2 regions of the Agrococcus sp. Marseille-Q4369 genome follow, and region 2 is predicted to be linked to the other one. Evidence: predicted binding sites of a transcription regulator. Region 2 holds the regulator's gene; the other holds the start of a gene.
What was found. The regulator LexA, encoded in region 2, represses DNA repair genes until DNA is damaged. The targets are predictions, from matches to a motif close to TCGAACANNTGTTCGA.

Region 1: the regulator LexA is predicted to act here: its motif matches at 6,663-6,678, upstream of JSQ78_RS08430 (HNH endonuclease signature motif containing protein).

Annotation. Positions count from the first base shown of each region.
Region 1 covers NZ_CP070501.1:1,676,459-1,688,432, forward strand. Annotated here, with positions in the region: partial or broken gene JSQ78_RS08380 (lipase maturation factor family protein) at 1-352, shown strand, start outside; gene JSQ78_RS08385 (FUSC family protein) at 486-1,622, opposite strand; gene JSQ78_RS08390 (serine hydrolase) at 1,737-2,543, shown strand; gene JSQ78_RS08395 (hypothetical protein) at 2,599-2,790, opposite strand; gene JSQ78_RS08400 (hypothetical protein) at 3,331-3,864, shown strand; gene JSQ78_RS08405 (hypothetical protein) at 4,236-4,679, shown strand; gene JSQ78_RS08410 (glycine zipper domain-containing protein) at 4,676-4,921, opposite strand; gene JSQ78_RS08415 (Gfo/Idh/MocA family protein) at 4,993-5,976, shown strand; gene JSQ78_RS08420 (hypothetical protein) at 5,997-6,188, opposite strand; gene JSQ78_RS08425 (DUF2277 domain-containing protein) at 6,249-6,533, opposite strand; gene JSQ78_RS08430 (HNH endonuclease signature motif containing protein) at 6,689-8,305, shown strand; gene JSQ78_RS08435 (transglutaminase family protein) at 8,333-9,178, opposite strand; gene JSQ78_RS08440 (alpha-E domain-containing protein) at 9,175-10,104, opposite strand; gene JSQ78_RS08445 (circularly permuted type 2 ATP-grasp protein) at 10,104-11,834, opposite strand; gene JSQ78_RS08450 (adenine phosphoribosyltransferase) at 11,919-11,974, shown strand, end outside.
Region 2 covers NZ_CP070501.1:858,380-870,353, forward strand. Annotated here, with positions in the region: gene JSQ78_RS04365 (DUF1844 domain-containing protein) at 1-65, shown strand, start outside; gene JSQ78_RS04370 (SseB family protein) at 78-911, opposite strand; gene priA (bifunctional 1-(5-phosphoribosyl)-5-((5-phosphoribosylamino)methylideneamino)imidazole-4-carboxamide isomerase/phosphoribosylanthranilate isomerase PriA) at 915-1,664, opposite strand; gene hisH (imidazole glycerol phosphate synthase subunit HisH) at 1,724-2,362, opposite strand; gene hisB (imidazoleglycerol-phosphate dehydratase HisB) at 2,359-2,958, opposite strand; gene JSQ78_RS04390 (histidinol-phosphate transaminase) at 2,968-4,047, opposite strand; gene JSQ78_RS04395 (hypothetical protein) at 4,113-4,478, opposite strand; gene lexA (transcriptional repressor LexA) at 4,720-5,343, shown strand; gene hflX (GTPase HflX) at 5,346-6,845, opposite strand; gene JSQ78_RS04410 (class I SAM-dependent methyltransferase) at 6,875-7,480, shown strand; gene dapF (diaminopimelate epimerase) at 7,464-8,327, opposite strand; gene miaA (tRNA (adenosine(37)-N6)-dimethylallyltransferase MiaA) at 8,324-9,232, opposite strand; gene miaB (tRNA (N6-isopentenyl adenosine(37)-C2)-methylthiotransferase MiaB) at 9,229-10,719, opposite strand; gene JSQ78_RS04430 (hypothetical protein) at 10,757-11,194, opposite strand; gene JSQ78_RS04435 (regulatory protein RecX) at 11,262-11,924, opposite strand; gene recA (recombinase RecA) at 11,921-11,974, opposite strand, start outside.

The DNA.
Region 1 (11,974 bases), 820 kb from region 2:
ACTGGGTCGAGTACGCGTTCAGGGGCAAGCCGGGCGACGTGCGGCGCGTGCCGGGCTGGTTCGCGCCGTACCACCTGCGGCTCGACTGGCTCATGTGGTTCCTCGCCCTCGGCGCGCACGGACCGTGGTTCCGGATGCTGCTGGTGCGCCTGCTGGAAGCCGACCGGCCGACCCTGCGGCTGCTCGCGCGCGATCCGTTCGGCGGACGTCGCCCGCGTGGGTGCGGGCGCGCGTCTACCGCTATCGATTCGCGACGCGGGAGGAGAAGCGCGCGACCGGCCAGGTGTGGATGCGGGAGGGCGGCTCGCTGCTCGTCGCGCCGATGCGGGGCTCGGCGATCGACGACCAGTGAGTCATCGCTGCGGCGCTGCGTTCGTGCCGCCGCGCCGCGCTCGCATTGCAGGTAGAGGGCGAGTCGCTGGAAACGCGGCCGCGATGGAGCGACACGACCTATACCTGTTCGCCCGCAGGCCGCGCTGTCGCTGCTACGGCCCCTGCACCTGCGGCGCCGCCGTCGCCGCCGCTCGGTCGATGCGGCTCCGGATGGCGCGCAGCGCGAACACGACCGCGGCGAGGCCCGACTCGGGGCGGTCCCGGGTGACCGCCTCCTCGTAGAGCGCGTCGATGGCCTTGCCCGACGCATCCGATGCCTGCTCGACGCCGTCGAGCTCCTCCCACGCCCGCAGGTGCGCCGCGAGCGCCTCGACCGCGTCGGCGGTGAGCTGCCGCTCCGCCTCGTCGATGCTCACCTCGACCGGCTGTGACCACGCAGCGCCCGCGAGCGCGTCGAGCACATCGATCGCGCGATGCACGACCGCCCGCAGCGCCGCGACCGCTGCGGCATCGCGCTCGACGTCGTGCGGTCGAAGCTTGGCGCGCGGGTTGAGCCGCCTGCTCTCGCGAGCCTCGCGCACGTCGTCGGCGAGCGCATCCACCCACCCCTCGAGCTCGGGACCCCACGAGGCCCAGTCCTCCCGCTCGGGCGGCCACTCGCCGCGGAGCGTCTCGGCGAGCTCGTCGAAGCGATCGGCGAGCTCGAGCACCGAGGTGTTGATGCGTCGGTGCGCCTCTCGATCCCACAGCGGCGGCCGGGCGAGCGCGTTGATGATGACGCCGACGACGAGGCCGAGCGTGAACTGGCCGACGTAGCCGGTCGCGTAGCCGTCGGGGTCAGCGCCGCCGAAGAGGATGACGAGCACCGCGACGACCGGCACGACGCTTGCGCCGATGCCGAGCGTCGCCGCGCCCTGCAGCACGACGCCGACGGCGCCGATGATGCCGATCTTGGCGAGGGCCGGGATGTCGATCCACAGCATCGCCATGCCGAGGGCTGCGCCGAGCACGAGGCCGAGCGCCTGCTGGAGCGCGGCGCGCGCGATGGTGAAGAAGGTGGTGCCGACGGTGATGAAGGCGCCGAGCGGGGCGGCGTAGGCGTAGTCCGAGAGGCCGCCGGGCAGGATCGACCCGATGCCGAGCGCGACCATCGCTGCGAGCGCGGTGCGCACGGCGATCGCGATGCGCTCGGGCGGCAGCCAGCGGTAGAGCGCGCGCTTGGCCTTCGGCGCGACGGATGCGCGGCGGCTCTCGGGCGCGCCGGCGGACGATGACGACGGCCGGGCCATGCGGTCACGCTAGCCTCACCGACTGGAAGTGGCGTGCCGATCGCCACCCGTTCGTCGAGGAGCCACCGCAGGTGGCGCATCGAGACGAACCCCCGCTTCGTAGACTCCCCCTCGATGACCGCAACGCATCCGCCCCTCACCGACGCCGCGACCTGGTCGGTGCTCGTGCGTGACGTCGCGACGGGCGAGACCGTCCTCTCGAGATCGCCCGAGCTTGAGCTCTCAGCCGCGTCGACGCCGAAGCTGCTGCTGCTCGTCGCGTGTGCGGTGCTCGCCGAGCGCGGCGACCTCGACCTCGACGAGCGGCTCGACCGGTCGAGCGTCGAGCCGGTCGGCGACTCCGGTCTGTGGCAGCACCTCGCGCAATCGACGCTCGCGGTGGGGGATGCCGCGATGCTCGTCGCATCCGTGAGCGACAACCTCGCGACCAACGCGCTGCTCGAGCGGATCGGTCTGGATGCGGTCGAGCGCGTGCGCGCAGAGCTCGGCATCGAGGGCGTGCGCCTGCACGATCGCGTGCGCGACCACCGGGGGCCGGAGCATCCCGCCCGGCTCGGGACCGCATCCGCCACCGGTCTCGCAGACCTCATGGTGCGACTCGCGGCTCGCAGGCTGGGGTCGGCGGCAGTGAGCGACCGGGTGCTCGGCTGGCTCCGCCATTCGGTCGACCTCAGCATGGTCGCCGCGGCGTTCGCGAAGGATCCGCTGTCCCACGGTCACGGAGCCGAGCACCCTGGGATCGTGAACAAGACCGGCACCGATGCGGGTGTCCGAGTCGACGCCGGACTCGTGCTGGGCGCGCGGCGCACGCTCGCCTACGCGGCGCTCGCGAACTGGGCGCCGGAGACGGACACGACGGATGCGGTGCTGACGTCGATGCGCGCGATCGGCGCCGAGCTGCGCCGGTTGGTCGAGGAGTAGCGCCGCAACGAGAAGCGGGGCCGACCCCGAAGGGACGGCCCCGCTGTGGCTGCGGTCATCGCAGCAGGGTGCGCGCGAGCGCGTCGAGGCGGAACTGCTCACGAGCGGCGAGTGCCGCCTCGTAGGCCTCTGCCTCGCGTCGCTGCTCCTCGAGCTGCTGGGGCTTGAGAGCCCAGCGCTCCAGGTGGCGCGATGCGTTCAGTGCGAGCCGGCGAGGAGCCGGCAGCACCAGCGTCGAATTCGACATGGTGGTTCTGCTTTCTGGCATGGCGATTTCGCCCCGTCAATGGGCGCGAGATATCGCAAGATGAATTGCGTGAGAATGGCGCGCTCGCTGCACTCGAGTGATGAATGCGGCTGCGCGGAGTGCGGCGGGAGCAGAGCGGCCGGCAGGTGTCCGGGCGCCGTGCAGCAGCCGTGGTCAGCGTGCGGTGAAGAGAGGAGACGCAGGGCTCAGAAGCCTGCTGTGGCCTGGCAAGAACGAGTCCGTGATGGACTCGGCAGCCGTCGGCCCGTGCGCTCCGCCGCTAGCAGACCCCGCCAGCGAGGAGGGTCCCAGCGGGAATCATGTCGGTGATGAACATCGCGAGCTCCTCCTTTCAGCTTGGCGTGGAAGTTCGCGGTCATGAAGGTATAACGGTCGGAGCGAGAAGCGCAAGTCCATTCGCGATGTTTCTTTGTCCGAGTTTGTGTTGGGGGACATAAGCGAGTGCTCGTCACTCGGGTCGGCACGTGAGCCTGTGGAGAGCACTGTCGGCGTCCGACGCTGCTCGCGTACTCTGCCCGCATGTTCCGAAAGCGGACGGCGCGGGCAGCCCTGGCCCTACTCGTCAGCGTGGCCTTAGCGGGGTGCGGCACCTCGGATCCGCAGCCGACGAACTCGCCAACCACAACGCCGTCCGAGTCGGTGGTCACCGAGGTAAGCGCAGAGGCCGCGGCGCGTGCTGCCTTCGATGGATTCTTCAGCGCTGTGGACGCGCAGTTCGCAGACCGGTCGCCGTCGGCCGCAGGACTCGAAGCGTACGCCGAACCCGCGCTCGCGGCGGAGTATGCCGAAGCTATTCAGACGTCGTTGGACCGCGGTCAAGTCACGCGCGGAGTCCCTACCGTCCTGACGTTCGCAACAACGGACTTCAGCGCGGACGGCGTGATCGCCGATCTGTGCACCGACAGCAGCGGGCTCCGCACGATCGACGACCAGGGCCTCGAGCGACCAGGTGCCGCAGTCTTGCGGTGGACTGCAGACTTCTCTCTCTCTGACGGCACGGCGCTGATTCGATCGCTGGAGCCCCATCAGGACGCTGCCGAATGCACTGGCTAGTCGCGGCGGCTATAGGTGCCGCCTTACTCACTACATCAGGACCGCCCGCGGACCCATGCACTGAACTGGATCTGTGGAGCGGGCACTGCTTCATCGATCCGGGTAGTGGCGAAGTCGTGGTGGGCGGGTCGCTCATCCACCCGGGGATCGGCCCGGCCGAGCCGGGCGCTGGAGGATCAGCCATCGCCGCTCCGAACGACGAAGCCGAGCGTGCGTGGCGTGCCTATCTCCAGATGCTCCACGACCGCTGCGTCGCGATGGGCGAGAACGTGGACGAGTGCCCGCCACCCCCTCCTCCGCCGGGGGAGCCACTGGAAGCTGAGTCCTTCGACCCCATCACCATCAGCGACCTCGCAGCTTTCCGCCCGCTCGTGGGCGAGCTCGTGGTTGAGCCGGACGGCTGGGGCGTCGTCGGCACGCCGACCAACTTCTACGCGACTGCTCAGACGCACACGATGACCGGTCAGCTGTTCGACGTCCCGATCGAGGTGCGGTGGACGCCGACCTCGTACGTCTTCGACTACGGGGACGGGACGTCGGAGACGAGCACCGCATCCGGAAGCCCATGGCACGGACCGGAAGAGTCGTGGACCGAGACGACCACGAGCCACACGTACGCGTCCCGCGACGATGTGACCGCATCCCTCACCGTCGTCTTCACCGCCGAGGTCGACGCAGGCGGCGGCTGGTTCCCCGTGCCCGGCACGCTGCCGGTCGCGGCGCCGAGCGTCGGCGTGAAGATCTTCGAGGTCGGGACCGTGCTCACGAACGGCGACTGCATGGCCAACCCGACGGCAGCCGGCTGCGGAGGCTAGTCGCCGCCCCCGGCGCCGCCGTCTCCACTGTCGCCGCCGTCGTCCGGCTGCGCAGCAGTGCCGCCGTCGGAGCCGCGCGAGTCGTCCTGGCTGGCCCCGAAGGCCACGCCGAACGCGATGCCGATGCCCATGCCGATCGCGATGCCGAGCGCGAGGTTGTCCATCGCGACACCGATCGCAGCCCCGATGCCGAGGCCGATCGCGATGCCGGCGCCGAACATCCCTGCTCGCTTCTCGTCCATGCAGGCCACGCTAGGGAGCGGCGCCGACGGCCGCCTCCCTCCGACGAGGGAGATCGCACTAGGGTCTCCGCATGACGACCTCCTCCCCCGGTTGGGGCATCCTAGGCGCCGGAGGTATCGCCGGCGCCTTCGCCCGCGACCTCGCGACGGCGGGCATGCGCACGGTCGCGGTGGGGAGCCGCGACGACGAGCGCGCCCGAGCGTTCGCCGAGCGGCACGGCATCCCGAACGTGCACCTCGGCTACGAGGCGCTCGTCAGCGATCCCGAGGTCGACGTCATCTACGTCGCGACCCCGCACTCGCACCACCGGGAGCACGCGCTCCTGGCGATCGACGCCGGCAAGCATGTGCTCGTCGAGAAGGCGTTCACGACGAATGGCGATGACGCGCAGGCGGTCGTCGACGCGGCGCGCGCGCAGGGCGTGTTCGCGATGGAGGCCATGTGGACGCGCTTCCTCCCCACCATGGTCGCCGTCCGCGAGCGGATCGCGGCCGGCGAGCTCGGCGACGTGCTGAGCGTGCAGGCCGACCACTCGCAGATGCTCGACCTCTCCCCCGGCAGCCGCCTCATCGAGGCGGCGCTCGGCGGCGGCGCGCTGCTCGACCTCGGCGTCTACTGCGTCTCGATCGCGCACGCGATCCTCGGGCCGGTTACCCGCATCCAGGCATCCGGCGTCGTCGACGGCTTCGGCGTCGACCACCGCGGCTCGGCGATCCTCGAGCACGCGGGCGGCGGCATCTCGACGCACACGTTCTCGATGATGACGCTCGGCTCGAACCGCGCGACGATCGCGGGCACTGACGGCGTCATCGAGCTCGACCCCGCGTTCTACGCGTGGACGCGCTACCGGCGACGCCACGCATCCGCTCACTCCACCGCGGTCGAGGAGTTCGAGCCCCAGCTCGTCGGGCGAGGCATGCAGTTCCAGTCCGCCGAGGTCGAGCGCTGCATCGCAGAGGGGCGGCTCGAGAGCGAGCTCATGCCGCTCGACGAGACGGTGGCGATCATGCGCGTCATGGACGAGATCACTGAGCGGATGCGTTCAGGCGCGTAGTGCGAGACCCCTCGGCGGCCCTACACGCCGTCAGCATCTTCAACGGCGGTCGACGGCTGTCCGAACAGCGCCTCCGCCATCATCCCGCCGGCGACGCCGAAGATCATCCAGATCCCCAGCTGATCGGCGGGCGCGTCGAACGCCGTAGCTGCGACCGCGCCGACGGCCATGCCGAGGCCGACCCAACCGAAGAACCCGAGCCATCTCGCCATGCCTCCACGCTATGGGCGCGGGTCAGCTCGCGACTCCCCCGTGCGACGGAGCGGCGGCCCTCAGCCCGCCGCGAGCGCCTCCCGCTCGGCGATGCGGACGCGCACCTCGGGCCGCCGCAGCGGCGGCACCGTCTTCGGCGGCTGCCGTCGCTCGGGCAGGTCCTCGAGCAAGTGGTGCGTGATGTGCGCGACCTCGGCGACGGCCCGCTCAAACGCGTCGCGAGTGCGGTCGGTCGGATGCGTGATGCCCGACACCTTGCGGATGTACTGGCGGGCAGCGGCCTCGATCTCCTCGTCGTTCGCGGCTGGCTCGAGACCGCGGAGCTCGGTGATGTTCCTGCACATGCAGGAAGGGTAGATCCGGGCGCGGTGCCGCGCCAGACGCTGGCGCGGGCAGTTGGGCCGCGGTCGCCCGAGTTGTCCACAGCCATCGACCCGGGTCCGCGGCGTGTGGGTGGTCTTCAATACTCTGTGCGGAACAGGGATTCGAGGAGGCAGTGATGTCGACCACCGAGCAGGCCGCGGCAGCGATCCGCGCCGCCCGCGCCGTGCTCGATGACCTCGCCTCCATCTCCAGCGCTCCGCGCCAGGAGGTCGTCGATCTGCTGCACCAGACGGCAGAGCTCGCCCGCATCGTCGATGCGCAGCGCGTTCGCCTCGCGGGCGAGATCGAGCAGCGCTCGAAGGGTCCAGAGGAGTCGTCGATCTGCGCTTTGATGGGCAAGCGCAGCCCGAAGGAGGCCGTCGCCTCGGCGTTCGGCATCCGTGCGGGCCAGGCGGCAGAGCTGCTCTCGACGGCCAGGGCGACCAGTCGATCGGTCGGCATCAGCGGCGGCAGCGTCGAAGCACCGTTCCCGCTCGTCGCGGCCGCGCTCGCCGAGGGCGCGATCTCGCTCGCCCAGGTGCGCACCATCGTCTCCGAGCTCGCCCCGGCCGCGCCGAGGGCAGATCTCGACCAGCTCGCCTGGGCTGAGCAGAAGCTCGTCGAGGCGGCCACCGACGCCGCAGCGCCCCTCGTGCCAGAGCTGCTCGCCGTCCGCGCGAAGGCCTTCGCGACGTACCTCGATCCCGACGGCGTGCTGCCGAACGCCGAGCGGCAGTACGCGCAGCGCGACCTGCGCATCTGGCAGCGGCAGAACGGCATGTGGCACTTCGAGGGCGACTCCCCGGCGGAGCTCGGCTCGCAGTTCAAGGCGCTGATGGATGCGTACACCGCGCCGCGCGCGAAGGTGCGATTCGTCGACGACGACGCGCCGCGCGACGATGCAGCCGAGGCCGACCTCGACAACCGCTCGCTCGGACAGAAGCGGCACGACGTGCTCATGGGGCTCGTCGCGGCGCACGCGGCGTCCGGTGACGCTCCCCTCGCGGGTGGGGCGCCACCGCGCATCGTCCTGAACGGCACGATCGAGGCGTTCGACGCGTACATGCAGAACGCGGAGCACCGGGAGCGCACCCTCGCCATCGAGCACACCGGCGACCTCGTGCCCATCGAGACCGTCGATCGACTGCTGTGCGAGGCAGTCGTGCAGCGCGCGGTCGTCGACGAGCGCGGCCACGTGCTCGACCTCGGGCGCGAGCAGCGCCTCTTCACCAAGCCGCAGCGCATGGCACTCGCCGTCCAGTACGAGGGATGCGCGACGCCCGGCTGCCACATGCCGGTCGCCTGGACCGAGGTGCACCACGTGCTCTGGTGGAGCCGAGGCGGGCCGACCGACACCGAGAACGGGATTCTGCTCTGCACGCACTGCCATCACGAGGTGCACGCGGGCCGGCTCCTCGTCGTCGGTGAGCCGGGCGACTGGCGCGTCGTGCCGCAGCTGCGGCCGAGCGATCCCTACGCGCGCGCCGTTCGCTCCGGAGAACCGCTGCGCGCGATCACCGCCGGCGCAGCCACCGCATCAGCCGCCGCCGCGACATCGCTCGCGGTGAGGCTGCCCGACCCGCCGCCTCTGCCAGCGCCTCCGCCCCTGGCGCGACCGCGTCGACGAGTGCGCGGACGCGGCGCATCGCTGACGGAGCGCAGGCTGCTGCATCGCCTGGGCGACCGCCGCAGGCGCCCGAGCTGGGCTGCCGCAGACTTCCACGCGCGACGCAACCTGGTGCTGCGGACCTGAGCCGCGCTCGGTCTGCGCCGACAGGGCTCAGCTCTCCTTCGTGATCTCCACCGAGACGAACAGCTCGCTCTTGCCCGCTCCGGCGTAGACGCCGCGCAGCGGCGGCACGTCGTTGTAGTCGCGGCCGAGGCCGACCTTCACATGGCGGTCGCCGATGTCGATGAGGTTCGTCGGGTCCCATGCGTTCCACTCACCGGTGAACCACTCGACCCACGCGTGCGACTCGCCCCGGATCGTCTCGCCGATCACCGGCTCGCGCTTGGGGTGCAGGTAGCCTGAGACGTAGCGCGCCGGGATCCCGACCGAGCGCAGCGCCCCGATCGTGATGTGCGCGATGTCCTGGCACACGCCCTTGCGGTTCTCCCATGCCTCGGAGGCCAGCGTGTGCACGTGCGTGACGCCCGACATGTACTCGATCTGCTCGCCGACCATCCGGGCGATCGCCGCCGCCGCGGCGCCCGGCGTCTCGGACGCATCCGCGATCATCCGCGCCGACGCGACGAGGTCGGCCGACGGGCGCGTGCGCCGCGTCTGCCCGAGCTGCTCGACGTACTGCGTCGCTCGCGCCGCGACCTTCTCGAGCTGCTCCCACGAGAGCTCGTGCCCGCCGGTGAGCCGCGGCCGCACCTCGACGAGGCTCGTCGCCGTCAGCTGCAGCTCCGTGTGCGGCGCGAGCACGTCGAACGAGACGACCTTCGTGCCCCAGTAGTCGTCGTAGGTGTTGACCGAGGTGCTCGGGCGCACGTCGAGGTTCGAGTAGATGACGAACTGGCCGTCGCTCGTCGACGGCAGCATGCGCGACTCGTTGTAGGAGGCGACGACGGGCCGCTCGTAGCGGTAGCCGGTGGTGTGGCGGATGCGGAGCCGGCTCACGAGGCCTCCCTCGTCCAGGCGGGCATGTTGTGGGTCGGGAAGTAGCGCTCGCGCACCGCGTGCGACACGGCCGTCGTGGTCGACTGCACCTTGTCCATCACCGTCGGCAGGCGCTCGATGATCTCCTGGATCGGCGTGAACTCGAGCTCCGCGCGGATCTGCCCGAGCATCCGCTGGGCCGGGTCGACGTAGCCGACGCGGTCGTGCCTCGGCTCGATGTCGTGCAGGCAGTCCTCCGCTCCCCGGATCGAGAACAGGATCGAGCGCGGGAAGAGGCGATCGAGCAGCAGGAACTCCGCCGCGTTCGTCGACGAGGGCACGCCGCGGTAGGTGCGCAAGTACGCCTCGTAGGCGCCGACCGAGCGGAGGATCGTCGTCCACGAGGGGCCCGACGCCTCGGTGAGCGCGCGCGTCGCGAGCAGTCGCGCGACCATGTCGGCCCGCTCGATGAAGCGGCCGAGGTTGAGGAAGCTCCACGCATCGTCGCGACTCGCGGTCGAGTCGGCCATGCCGCCCGCGAGCGCCGCGCGCTCGCGCACCCAGCCGAACATGACGTGCACCTGCTCGGGGCTCACGCGCCGCGGCATGTTCGCGTAGGTGGCGTTGAGCACCTCCCACAGCTCGGTCGAGATGATCTCGCGCGCGCGGCGGGCGTTCTCGCGCGCCGCGTTGACGGAGTAGGCGATCGATGCCGGCTGCGAGCGGTCGGTCGCGAGCGTGTTGACGACGTCGACGCGCGTGAGCTTCCGCTCCGGCGGGGCGTCGTGCCCCATGACGCCGAGCAGGGCGCGGCACGCGGTGTCCTCGTCGACCGCGACGTCCTCGAGCAGCAGCTGGAGGTAGACGTCGAGGATGCGCGCGGTGCCGTCGGCGCGCTCGATGTAGCGGCCGATCCAGAACAGGCTCTCGGCGATGCGGGAGAGCATCATCGGGCGTCACCTCCGTCGGCGGGGCGTCTCGATACGCCGGCTGCGCCGGCGGCTCGACGAGCGGGTGGCAGCGAGCGCGCGGATTGCTGCTGCTGCTCCGCCTGCGTCGACTTCGTGGTCGGCGCATCCTGCGGCGACTGGTCCTGCGGATGCTCCCCGAGCGCCGCCGCGGCCGCTGCGGCCGCCGTCACGATCGGGATGGGCCGCGTCATCGGCTCGCCCGAGGCGCCGAACTCGGCGTCGTGGTCGATGAGCGGCAGCTGCTCGCGCGGACCGGCGAGCACCCACGTGTCCTTCGAGCCGCCGCCCTGTGAGGAGTTGACGACGAGCTGTCCCTCGGGGAGCGCGACGCGCGTGAGCCCGCCAGGCAGCACCCACACATCCTTCCCGTCGTTGACGGCGAAAGGGCGCAGGTCGACGTGGCGCGGCCGCATGCCGTCGTCGACGAGCGTCGGGATCGTCGAGAGCTGCACGACGGGCTGCGCGATCCAGCCGCGCGGGTCGTCGAGCAGTCGCTGCTTGAGCGCCTCGAGCTCCTCGGGCGTCGCGTCGGGACCGACGACGAGCCCCTTGCCGCCCGAGCCGTCGACGGGCTTGACGACGAGCTCGTGCAGGCGGTCGATGACCTCCTCGAGCGCTCCCGGGTCCTCGAGCCGCCACGTGTCGACGTTCTTGAGGATCGGCTCCTCGGAGAGGTAGTAGCGGATGAGGTCGGGCACGTAGGTGTAGACGAGCTTGTCGTCGGCGATGCCGTTGCCGACCGCGTTCGCGATCGTGACGTTGCCGAGTCGCGCGGCGAGCATGAGGCCGGGGCTGCCGAGCATCGAGTCGGCGCGGAACTGCAGCGGATCGAGGAAGTCGTCGTCGACGCGGCGGTAGATGACATCGACGCGCGCTGGCCCCTCGGTCGTGCGCATGTAGACGCGGCCGCCCGAGGTGAACAGGTCGCGACCCTCGACGAGCTCGACGCCCATGAGGCGCGCGAGCAGCGTGTGCTCGAAGTAGGCGGAGTTGTAGACGCCGGGCGTGAGCACGACGACGCGCGGGTCGTCGACGCCCGCGGGCGCGGCGGCCCGCAGCGCGTGCAGCAGCTTGTCGCAGTAGTCGCCGACCGGCCGCACCCGCATCGACGAGAACATCTCGGGCAGCGTCTGCGCGATCACGCGGCGGTTGGAGATGACGTAGCTGACGCCCGATGGCACGCGCACGTTGTCCTCGAGCACGCGCCACTCGCCCTCCTCGTCGCGGATGAGGTCGATCCCCGAGACGTGGATGCGCACCCCGTTCGCGCCGACGACGCCGGCGGCCTGGCGGTGGAAGTGCGTGGATGTGCTGATGAGCTTCGCGGGGATGATGCCGTCCTCGACGGCGCGCTGCGGACCGTACATGTCGGCGAGGAACGCCTCGAGCGCCCGCACGCGCTGCTGCACGCCCGACTCGACGTGCTTCCAGTCCTCCGCCGTGATGATGCGCGGGACCGCGTCGAGGGGGAACGGCCGCTCCTCACCCGCGAAGTCGAACGTCACGCCCTGCGCGAGGTAGGAGGTGGCGAGCGCGTCGGCGCGAGCGCGGAGGTCGTCCTTCGACATCTCCGAGAGCGCGTCGTACAGCGGCTTGTAGGGGCCGCGAGCGTCGCCCTTGCGCTCGAACATCTCGTCCCACGGCGTGCCCTGCCGCTTGCGAGGCACGGCGAAGGGCTTGTCGTAGTCGTCGAAGAGGTCGCCCATGGCGCGAGCCTACTGGCGACGGCGGCTGCGTCCCTGCGATCGCGGCGGGCGACGAGCCGCGGCGGCTAGCCTCGGCCGGTGCCGATGCCCACCCCCGACCAACTCGCCCGCGCCGAGTCGCTCATCGCGCTCACGCCCGA
Region 2 (11,974 bases):
CGAGCGCGATCCCCGACGCGCCGGGCAAGGGCCCGGGCGAGAAGTACACCGGCTCGGTCGTCTAGCGATCGGCCGCCTCAGCGCCGCTCGGCGCGCGTGACCGCCGCGAGCGGCGGTGCCGAGAGCGGCAGCGGCGAGGCTCCGCCGTCCCAGCGGTGCACGCGCAGCGCGAGGCTCTCGACGCGCGCTCGCAGCACCTCGGCCTCGCCGAGCGCGCTCGCGGCGCGGCCGACCTGCTCGGCGGCATCAGCTGAGCCGTCGACGAGCGCGTGCACCTCGAGGTCGGCGCCCGCGAGCCGGCAGCGCGGATCGCCGGTGGCGAGCACGACCGCCTGCACCGCCGATTGCTCGAACAGCGCGTCGAGCACGGCCTCGTGCACGGCCGCATCCTCCGCGCCCCACGCCCACGGGGCATCCGCCAGCATCGCCTCGAGCATCGTGCGCCCGAGCACGAACTCGCTCTCGGAGCCCGGGTCGAGCACGATCCGGCCCGGTCCGTCGAGCGCGGCCGCTGCCGCCCGCTGCACGCTCGAGGGCACGGGCCGCGCGGCCGCGTTCCAGGCCTGCATCGCCTGCACGTGCGAGAACATCGGCAGGATGGGCGCCCCGTCGGGGCCCTGCACCGTCACGATCGAGAGCTCCTGCGTCTTGTCGATCGTGCGGCCCCGCTCGTCGAGGCCTGTCTCCCCCGCCGCCGCGAGCAGCGGCACGAGCACGCGCTCGCCACGGAGCGCCTCGACGACCGCCGCTCGGTCCGCGCTGCCGTCGGCGAGCGCGCGCACCGCCTCGAGGTAGCCGGCCGGAGCCGACCCGTCGTCGTCCGCGTAGGTCGAGTCGTGGTGGTGGAACGAGCGCCCCGCCCAGGGTCGGCCGGCCGAGTCGACGTCGCGGCCGGGCGTCGGGCCCGGCATCGCCTACTGGCCCGCGACGTCGAGCGCCGCGGCGAGCGTGAACGCGCCGGCGTAGAGCGCCTTGCCGACGATCGCGCCCTCGACGCCGTGCGGCACGAGCTCGCGGAGCGCGGCGATGTCGTCGAGGCTCGCGACACCGCCGGAGGCGACGATGGGCTTCTCGGTGCGCTCGCCGACCTGCCGCAGCAGCTCGAGGTTCGGGCCCTTGAGGGTGCCGTCCTTCGTCACGTCGGTGACGACGTAGCGGCTGCAGCCGGCGGCCTCGAGCCGGTCGAGCACGTGCCACAGGTCGCCGCCGTCCTCGGTCCAGCCGCGCGCGGCGAGCGTCGTGCCGCGCACGTCGAGCCCGACGGCGATCTGGTCGCCGTACTCGGCGATGACGGATGCGGTCCACTCGGGGTTCTCGAGCGCGGCGGTGCCGAGGTTGATGCGCTTGACGCCGGTCGCGAGGGCCGCCTCGAGCGAGGCCTCGTCGCGGATGCCGCCCGAGAGCTCGACGTTGACGCGGCCCTTCGACGCCTTGATGACCTTGCGGATCACGGCGCGGTTGTCGCCGCGCCCGAAGGCGGCGTCGAGGTCGACGAGGTGCAGCCACTCCGCGCCCTGCCGGATCCAGTCCTCCGCGGCGTCGACTGGGCTCCCGAACGAGGTCTCGGTGCCCGCCTTGCCCTGCGTGAGCCGCACCGCCTTGCCGCCTGCGACGTCGATCGCGGGCAGCAGCTGCAGCTTGGGCGACTGGTTGAAGTCGGTCATGGGATGCGTTGCCTTCCGGACGGTGGCCGCGGCGCGGTGGAGCGCGCGGCCGGGTTGGATCAGAGCCCGCGGACCCAGTTCTCGAGCAGGCGCACGCCCGCTTCGCCCGACTTCTCGGGGTGGAACTGCGTCGCCGAGAGCGGGCCGTTCTCGACGGCGGCGATGAACCGCTCGCCGTGCTCGGCCCACGTGACGGCTGGCTGGCGCATGCGCGGGTGCGGGTCGATGCCCCACTCGGTGACGCCGTAGGAGTGGACGAAGTAGAAGCGCTCGTCGGCGAGGCCCGCGAAGAGCTGCGAGTGCTCGGGCGCCTCGACCTGTGCCCAGCCCATGTGGGGCAGCACGTCGGCCTGCAGGCGCCGCACGGTGCCGGGCCACTCGTCGAGGCCGCGCGTGTCGCCGCCGCCCTCCTCGCCGGTTGAGAAGAGGACCTGCATGCCGACGCAGATGCCGAGCACGGGCCGGCTGCCGGCGAGCCGGCGGCCGATGAGCTCGCCGCCGTGGATCGCCTGGATGCCCTCCATGCACGCGGCCATCGAGCCGACGCCGGGCACGACGAGACCGTCGGCCTCCATGATCGCGGTGCGGTCGGCCGTCAGGCGCACGTCGGCACCGGCCGCCTCGAGCGCCTTCGCGGCCGAGTGGACGTTGCCGAGCCCGTAGTCGAGCAGCGCGACGCGCTTGCGCTGGGCGGTCACAGTGCGCCCTTCGTCGACGGCACGCCGGTCACGCGGGGGTCGGGCTCGACCGCGACGCGCATCGCGCGCGCGAAGGCCTTGAACTCCGCCTCGGCGATGTGGTGCGGGTCGCGGCCCGCGAGCACCTCGATGTGCGCCGTGAGGCGGGCGTTGAGCGCGATGGCCTCGAAGGCGTGGCGCACGAGCGAGCCGGTGAAGTGTCCGCCGATGCGGTGCAGCTCGAAGCCCGCGGGCTCGCCGGAGTGCACGAGGAACGGGCGGCCGGAGAGGTCGACGACGGCGCGCGCGAGCGCCTCGTCGAGCGGCACGGTCGCGTCGCCGTAGCGGCGCACGCCGCGCTTGTCGCCGAGTGCCTCGCCGAGCGCGAGGCCGAGCGCGATCGCGGTGTCCTCCACCGTGTGGTGCGCGTCGATCTCGGTGTCGCCGCTCGCCTCGACCGTCAGGTCGATGAGCGAGTGCTTCGAGAACGCCGTCAGCATGTGGTCGAAGAAGGGCACCGTCGTCGAGATCGAGGAGGTGCCGGAGCCGTCGAGATCGACGGTGAGGCGGATGCTCGACTCGCTCGTCGTGCGCTCGATGGTTGCGGTGCGGGCCATCCTTCGATCCTAGTCCGCGCGCAGTTCGGCCATCGCGGCCAGCACGGCGCTCGTCTCGCCCCTCGTGCCCGCGGTGATGCGCAGCGTGCCCGGCAGACCGACGTCGCGCACGAGAATGCCGCGCTCCAGCAGGGCGCGGAAGGTCGCCTGCGGGTCGTCGACGCCCCCGACGAGCACGAAGTTCGCGTCCGACGGGTAGGGGCGGTAGCCGAGCCGGGAGAGCTCCTCGACCATGCGGTCGCGCTCGGCGCGCAGGTCGTCGACGCGCGAGAGCATGACGTCGCTGTGGCGCAGAGCCGCGACGGCCGCCGCCTGGGTGATGGCCGAGAGGTGGTAGGGCAGCCGCACGAGCCGGAGCGCGTCGATGACGGCCGGGTGGGCGGCGAGGTAGCCGACCCGCATGCCGGCGAACGCGAAGGCCTTGCTCATGGTGCGCGAGACGAGCAGCCGCGGGTGCCGCTCGAGCAGCGTGAGGGCCGTGCGGTCGCGGTCGCGAGCGAACTCGGCGTACGCCTCGTCGACGAGCACGATGCCGCGCGCCGCATCACAGGCCGCCTCGATCGTCTCGAGGTCGATGCCCGTGCCGGTCGGGTTGTTCGGCGAGCAGAGGAACACGACGTCGGGGTCGTGCTCGGCGATCGCCGCGCGGACGGCGCCGGCGTCGACGGTGAACTCCTCGTCCCTCGGCACCGGGACCCACCGCATCCCCACGCCCTGCGCGAGCAGCGGGTACATCGAGTAGGTGGGGGTGAACGACAGCAGCGTGCGACCGGGACCGCCGAAGGCCTGGAGCACGTGCTGGAGCACCTCGTTGGAGCCGTTGCCTGCCCAGATCTGCTCGGGCGTCACGCCGTGGCCCAAGTAGCGCGCGAACGAGCGGCGCAGCTCGTCGAACTCGCGGTCGGGGTAGCGGTTGGCGTCGGGCAGGGCGCGCGCGACCTCCTGCACGACGTCGAGCGCGACCTCCTCGGGCACCCGATAGGCGTTCTCGTTGACGTTGAGCCGCACGGGGACCTCGAGCTGCGGTGCGCCGTAGGGCGTCAGCCCGCGGAGGTCGTCGCGGATCGGGAGGTCGTCGAGGCTCGTCACCGATCCAGCCTAGGACTTCGGCGGATGCCGTCGGCCGCGCGCGACCCGGTCGCGGCGCGTGCTGCTCAGTCGGCGTACTGCGCGGGGATGGCGAGCCGCTCGCCCGGCTGGATGGCGCCGGCGATGCCGTTGAGCAGCTCGATCTCGGCGATGACGTCGCGCGGGTCGGCCTCGGGGGCGACGGCCTCGGCGATCTGCCAGAGCGACTGGCCCGGCACGACCGTGATGTGCTCGAACTCGGCGGTCGAGGCCGAGGAGGAGGCGACGGCACCGGCGACCGCGTCGCCGATGAGGCCCGCGCCGGCGAGCGCGCCCAGGGCGAGCACGGGCGCGGCGACGAGCAATGCGAGGGCGCGGCGGCCGCGAGCGGTCATGCGCAGGCGGAGCGTCGGTGCGGCGCCGGCGGTGGCGGTGATGGCGATGGCGGTCATGAGTGCCTCCTCTCGATCCAGTCCGAGGACTGGGATCCGCAGCCGGTGCTCGGCCGGGAGCACCGGCTGCGAATCTCTGTTTCGAATCTACTTTCGAACTGCCGCACGCGTCAACCCCGTCGTGGGAACTTTCTCCACGACTCGCTCGAACGTGCGTTTGATCCGGGCGCCCTCTCGGATACGCTTTCGAACCACCAGGAGTCCATCAGGCACCACTGACACGCGGGGATCGGGGCAACGGATGACGAGGCAGCTCACCGAGAAGCAGCAGGCGATCCTGCAGGTGATCCAGCGCGCCGTGAAGCAGCGCGGGTACCCGCCGAGCTACCGCGAGATCGGTGACGCCGTCGGCCTCTCGTCGCTCTCGAGCGTCACGCACCAGCTCGGGCAGCTCGAGCTCGCCGGCTGCATCCGCCGCGACCCGGCTCGTCCGCGCACGATCGAGGTGCTCGTCGACGACGAGATCGACGAGTCGGTCGGCTCGATCCAGCAGGCGGCGTTCGTGCCGCTCGTCGGCCGCATCGCCGCGGGCATCCCGATCACGGCCGAGGAGCAGGTCGACGACGTGTTCCCGCTGCCGAAGCAGCTCGTCGGCTCCGGCGATCTCTTCATGCTGCAGGTCGTCGGCGACTCGATGGTCGACGCCGCGATCTGCGACGGCGACTGGGTCGTCGTGCGTCAGCAGCGCGATGCCGTCAACGGCGACATCGTCGCGGCGATGCTCGACGGCGAGGCGACGGTCAAGGTGTTCAAGCAGCGCGACGGCCACACGTGGCTGCTGCCGCGCAACTCGGCATTCGAACCCATCCTCGGCGACGAGGCCGAGGTGCTCGGCCGCGTCGTCGCGGTCCTCAGGGCGGTCTGACCCTAGGCGACCACGAACTCCTCGAGCTGCCCCGCGGCAGCCGCGGTGACCATCGCCTCGACGCGCGTGCCGTCGGCCTCGTAGTCCTCGCGAAGCACCTCGAAGCGGTCGTGCAGCATCGCGATGATGTCGCCGCGATCGAAGGGCACGAGCAGCGAGACCGCGACCTCAGGCCGCGGCAGCAGCTCGGCGAGCCGCTCGAGGATCTCGTCGACGCCTTCGCCCGTGCGAGCAGACGCGAAGATCGCGTCGGGCTGCAGGCCGCGCAGCACGAGCCGATCGTCGTGGCTCACGAGATCCGCCTTGTTGAACACGACGATCTCGGGGATGGATCGGGCACCGGTCTCCCCCAGCACGTCGCGCACGGTCGCGATCTGCGACGCGGGGTCGGGGTGGCTCGCGTCGACGACGTGCACGATGACGTCCGACTCCGCGACCTCCTCGAGCGTCGAGCGGAACGCCTCGACGAGCTGGTGCGGCAGGTCGCGCACGAAGCCGACGGTGTCGGCGATCGTGAACTCGCGGCCGTCGGGCGTCTGCGTCCGCCGCACGGTCGAGTCGAGGGTCGCGAAGAGCGCGTTCTCGACGAGCACGCCCGCGCCCGTGATGCGGTTGAGCAGGCTCGACTTCCCGGCGTTCGTGTAGCCGGCGATCGCGACGCCCGGCACCTCGTTGCGGTCGCGGTTCGCCCGCTTCGCCTGGCGCACGGGGCCGAACCCCTTGATCTGCTTGCGGAGCCGTGCCATGCGCGAGTGGATGCGCCGGCGGTCGAGCTCGATCTTCGTCTCACCGGGGCCGCGCGAGCCCATGCCCGCGCCCTGCCCGCCGACCTGGCCACCGGCCTGGCGCGACATCGACTCGCCCCAGCCGCGCAGGCGCGGCAGCAGGTACTCGAGCTGCGCGAGCTCGACCTGCGCCTTGCCCTCTCGGCTCGTCGCGTGCTGGCTGAAGATGTCGAGGATGACCGCGGTGCGATCGATGACCTTGACCTTCACCCGGTCCTCGAGCGCGCGCCGCTGGCTCGGCGAGAGCTCGCTGTCGGCCACGACCGTGTCGGCGCCGAGCTCCTTCACCATCGCCGCGAGCTCCTCGGCCTTGCCGCGGCCCACGTAGATCGCCGGGTCGGGGTTCGGTCGCCGCTGGAGGACCCCGTCGAGCACGCGCGCGCCAGCGGTCTCGGCGAGCGCGGCGAGCTCGCGGAGCGAGTTCTCGGCGTCGTCGGCTGCGCCGCTGTAGACGCCCACGAGCACGACGTTCTCGAGCCGCAGCTGGCGGTACTCGACCTCGGTGACGTCCTCCAGCTCGGTGCGGAGGCCGTCGACACGGCGGAGCGCGGCGCGCTCCTCGCGGTCGAGCTGGTCGCCGTCGACGTCGCTGTGCGCGTCGTCGTCCTGCAGCGCCTGCGCGCGCTCGGCGAGCAGCTCGCGCTCGCCGGGCTCGGCCCACGCGAGGATGCGCTCCATCGCGCGCCCGCCGTCGGTGCCGTCCTGGGCTTCTGCCATGCGTTGCTTCCTTCTGTACTGTCGGATCCGTGTCGGACCACTACTTCTCGCCCGATCCTGCCGCGCCCGAGTCGGTCCGGACGCTCCGAGTGCCGATCGCGGGTCGAGAGCGGGAGATGGTGACCGCCGCCGGCGTCTTCTCCGGCGACCGCCTCGACGTCGGCACTGCGGTGCTGCTCGACGCCGTGCCCGCGCCGCCCGCGACGGGCGAGCTGCTCGACCTCGGCTGCGGGTGGGGGCCGATCGCCGCGACGCTCGCGCTCCGCTCCCCCGATGCCCGTGTCTGGGCCGTCGACGTCAACGCCCGAGCGCTCTCGCTCGTCGAGCGGAATGCCGAGCTGCTCAGTCTATCGAACATCGTGCCATCGATGCCAGAGCGCGTTCCTGCCGATGTGCGCTTCGACGCGATCTGGTCGAACCCGCCGATCCGCATCGGCAAGCAGCAGCTGCACGAGCTGCTCGAGGCGTGGATCCCGCGGCTCGCGCCGGGCGCGACGGCGTGGCTCGTCGTGCAGAAGCACCTCGGCGCCGACTCGCTGCTGCGCTGGCTGCAGGAGCGCTTCGCCGGCTTCAACGTCGAGCGCGCCGACTCCAGGAAGACGTACCGCATCATCGCCGTCACGGCGCCGGACTGAGCGCCTCCCCGCGGAAGACGATCTCCGCGGGCCCCGTGAGCCATGCGTGGCCGCGGGCGTCGACGTCGACCTCGAGCCGCCCGCCCGGCACGTCGACGATCCAGCGGTCGGCGGCCCCGCCCGACCAGTGCCGGGTCGCGAGGGCCGCGGCGACGGCGCCCGTGCCGCACGAGAGGGTCTCCCCCACGCCCCGCTCGTGCACGCGCATCCGGATCGAGCCGATGCCGTCGGCGATGACGCCGGGGACGACGAACTCGACGTTCGCGCCGTCCTCGGCGACGGGGTCGAGCGAGGGAGGCCGGTGCAGGTCGAGCGCGTCGAGCTCGGCCGCGTCGGCGAGGGCGACGACGACGTGCGGGTTGCCGGTCGAGACGTCGAGGCCGGGCCTGGCGACGTCGAGGCCGTCTGCGGCCACGAGCCGCGTGCCGCCGAGCTCGAACGGGCCGAGGTCGACCGCGAGCAGGCTGCCGTGCCGCACGACTCGCTTCACGCCGGCGCGCGTCGCCACGTCGATCGAGCCGCCGTCCGGCAGCTCGGCGAGCCCCTGCTCGAGCAGGAACCGCACGAACACGCGCACGCCGTTGCCGCACATCTCGCTCGCGCTGCCGTCGGCGTTCCAGTAGTCCATCGCCCACGTGCCCGCGGGCGCGGCGTCGAGTACCGCGTCGCCGGTGCGGCCCGCCGGCACAGCGCGGATGACCCCGTCGCCCCCGATGCCGAAGCGCCGGTCGGCGAGCGCGCGCACCTCGCCCGGCAGCAGCGGGCGCTCGCCTGCCGGGTCGGCGACGAGCACGAAGTCGTTGCCCGTGCCGTGGCCCTTCGCGAATCCGGTGGCGTGCGTCGTCATCCCCCCAGGCTAGCGACCGCGCGCTGTGCGAGCTCGACCGCGTCTGCGGGCGGCGCGGCCGGGTAGCGCTGGAACCACGACACCTGTCGACGCGCGTAGCGGCGGGTGAGGGCCTGCGTGCGCTCGATGGCCTCGACCTCCGTGATCCGGCCGTCGAGCTGGTCGAGGGCCTGGCGGTAGCCGATGGCCTGCTGCGCCGTCGTGCCCCGCTCGATCCCGGCCTCCCGGAGCGCTCGCGCCTCGTCGACGATGCCGAGCCGCCACATCCCCACCACGCGCGCATCGAGCCGGGCGACGAGCGCTGCGCGATCGACGCGCTCGTGCTGGATGATCGTCGGCCGAGCGAGCGACCGCTCGTCGGGAAGGCCGACGCGGAACGGCTCGCCGGTGAGGGTGACCGCCTCGAGCGCGCGCACGAGCCGGCGGCCGTTGTGCGGCCCGATCGCCTCGGCGGCCGCCGGGTCGACCGCGAGCAGTCGCGCGTGCATCGCCCCGGCACCCTCGGCCTCGAGCTCGGCCTCGAGCCGGGCGCGGAGCTCGGCGTCGGTCGCGGGGAACTCGAAGGCGTACAGCACGCTCGCGGCGTAGAGCCCGCTGCCGCCCACGAGGATCGGCACCGCGCCGCGCGCTTCGATGCCGGCGACGAGGCTCGCAGCCTCGTCGCGATAGGCGGCGACCGCCGCATCCTGCCACGGCTCGAGCACGTCGAGGAGGTGGTGGGGGTGCCCGCGGCGCTCCTCGGCGCTTGCCTTCGCCGTGCCGATGTCCATGCCGCGGTAGAGCTGCATCGCGTCGCAGTTGACGATCTCGGCGCGGGCGCCGAGCGCGACCACCGCGTCGGCGATGGCGAGCGACCTGGCCGTCTTGCCGGTGCCGGTGGCGCCGACGACGGCGATGAGGGTCACGTGCCGATGCGGAGCGTCGGCAGGCCGAGCGAGACCGGGCGCCCGGCCCCGGCCCCGGCCCCGGCCCCGACGAGCGAGGGCACGCCGCACGAGTCGGCCTGGCCGCGGTCCCACGCGTCACCGGCGCGCGTGCGCCGTACCGCGATCGGGCCCTCGTCAGCGAGCAGATGGAACGGCGCGGCGTGCGTGACCCGCACGGTGGCGATGTCGCCGGGCCGCGGCGAGTGGCCGCCGGGCGCGAAGTGCACGAGCCGGTTGTCCTCGGCGCGACCCGAGAGCCGATGCGTCTCGGCGTCCTTCTTGCCCTCGCCGACGGAGACGAGCACGTCGACCGTGCGGCCGACCTGCGCGAGGTTCTCCTCGAACGAGATGCGGTCCTGCAGCGCGACGAGCCGCTCGAAGCGCTCCTGCACGACCGCCTTCGGCACCTGGTCGGGCATCGTGGCCGCGGGGGTGCCGGGACGGATCGAGTACTGGAACGTGAAGGCCGAGGCGAAGCGCGACGCCTCGACGACGCGCATGGTCTCCTCGAAGTCGTCGTCGGTCTCGCCGGGGAAGCCGACGATGATGTCGGTCGTGATCGCGGCGTGCGGGATGCGCTCGCGCACCTTCTCGAGGATGCCGAGGAACCGCGCGGAGCGGTAGGAGCGTCGCATGGCGCGCAGCACGCGGTCCGAGCCGGACTGGAGCGGCATGTGGAGCTGCGGCATGACCGCGTCGGTCTCCGCCATCGCGTCGATCACGTCGTCGGTGAAGGCGGCGGGATGCGGGCTCGTGAAGCGGACGCGCTCGAGCCCGTCGATCTCACCGGCGGCGCGCAGCAGCTTGCCGAACGCGAGCCGGTCGCCGAACTCGACGCCGTAGGAGTTGACGTTCTGTCCCAGCAGCGTCACCTCGAGCGCGCCGTCGTCGACGAGCGCCTGCACCTCGGCGAGGATCTCGCCCGGGCGACGGTCGCGCTCCTTGCCGCGCAGCGACGGCACGATGCAGAACGTGCACGTGTTGTTGCAGCCGACCGAGATCGACACCCAGCCGGCATAGGTCGACTCGCGCTTGGTCGGGAGCGTCGACGGGAACACCTCGAGCGCCTCGAGGATCTCGACCTCCGCCTCGCCGTTGTGGCGGCTGCGCTCGAGCAGCGCCGGCAGGGAGCCGATGTTGTGGGTGCCGAATACGACGTCGACCCACGGCGCGCGATCGACGATCGTCGCGCGGTCCTTCTGCGCGAGGCAGCCGCCGACGGCGATCTGGAAGCCGGGCCGCTCGCGCTTGGTCTTCGCGAGGTGCCCGAGGTGGCCGTAGAGCTTCTGGTCGGCGTTCTCGCGCACCGCGCACGTGTTGATGACGATGACGTCGGGGCGGCCATCGACGGCCTCGGCGTACCCGGCCTCCTCGAGCGAGCCGCGGAGGCGCTCGGAGTCGTGCACGTTCATCTGGCACCCGAAGGTCTTCACCTCATAGGTGCGCAGCGCGGAGGTCGTGGACATGCCCTCCAGCGTACCGAGCGGCGACCGCCCCGAAGCGTCAGTCCTGCGTGGCCGTGAGCGTGTAGCTGCTGCCGTTCGTGCCCTCGCCCGAGAGGTCCATCCGACCGTCCTGGGCGGTGCCGGAGACGGTCAGGTCGAACTCGCCCTCCTCGAGGCCCGTGATCGTGACGGTGAGGTCGGACGAGTCGCCCTCCCACACGTCCTGCGGGAAGTCGTACTGCGCGTCCGAGTCGCCCCACGTCGTGATGTCGACGGTGCCGTCGGCGTTGAGCGTGAACCCGAAGGGCGCGACGACGCCGTCGATGGCGCCCGTCCACGAGGTGTCGTCGAGGCTCTCCGCCGCCGAGCTGCCGGAGCCGTTGCCGGTGTCGGTGTCGTTGCCCGGCGCTGCGGGCGGCATCTGGATGCAGCCCGTGAGCGCGAGGAGGGAGGCGGCGGCGAGCGCCGGGACGGTGATGAGCTTGGTGGTCTTCATGCGCTCAATCTATCGCTCAGCCATGAGCCGGATGCTGACCCTCGACCCGGAGCGGCTGCCGTGCTGGTCAGCGGAAGCGCGGCCCACTGGGCCGCGAGCGCTCGATCGCGAGGCGCACGGCGCCACCGCTGAACCCGCGCCGCTGCAGCCAGCCGGCGAGCCGTCGCTCGGCTGTCTCATCGTCGAGCGATCCTATGCGACGCCGCCGGTCGGCGGCCGCATCGATCGCGCGCTGCAGCTCGTCGTCGCGGTCCGGCTCGTCGAGCACGGCGGGGTCGAGGCCGCGCTGGCGCAGCGCCGCGGCGATCCCGCGCTCGCCGAGCTGCTTGCGCTCGCGGAGGCGCTCTGCCTCGTCGCGCGCGAGCTGCTCGTCGTCGAGGTAGCGCTCGTCGACGAGCCGGTCGAGCACCGCCGCGCGCACGTCGGGCTCGACGTCGCGCTTCGCGAGCGCCCGGTCGAGCTCGAGGCGGCTCGCGCCGCGTCGGCCGAGGGCTCGCAGCGCGATCGCTCGCGCCGCCTCCTCGTCGATCGGCTCGAGCGGCGCGCCGTCGTCATCTCGCTCCCCGGCGCGGCCGCGCGAGCCCCCGCCGGAGCGGCCGCGCGAGCCGCGCCGCGAAGCGCCGGGCCCAGCGGGCGCCTCGGCCTCGGGCTGGTCGCCGGTGCGCTCGTCGCGCCCGGCGATCCAGCTCGAGAGCTCGGTGACCCCGGCGAGCCGGTCAGCGTCGCTCACGCGCCCTGGCGCTCCTGCCGGCGCGCGTCGAGCGACTCGACGCCCGCTTC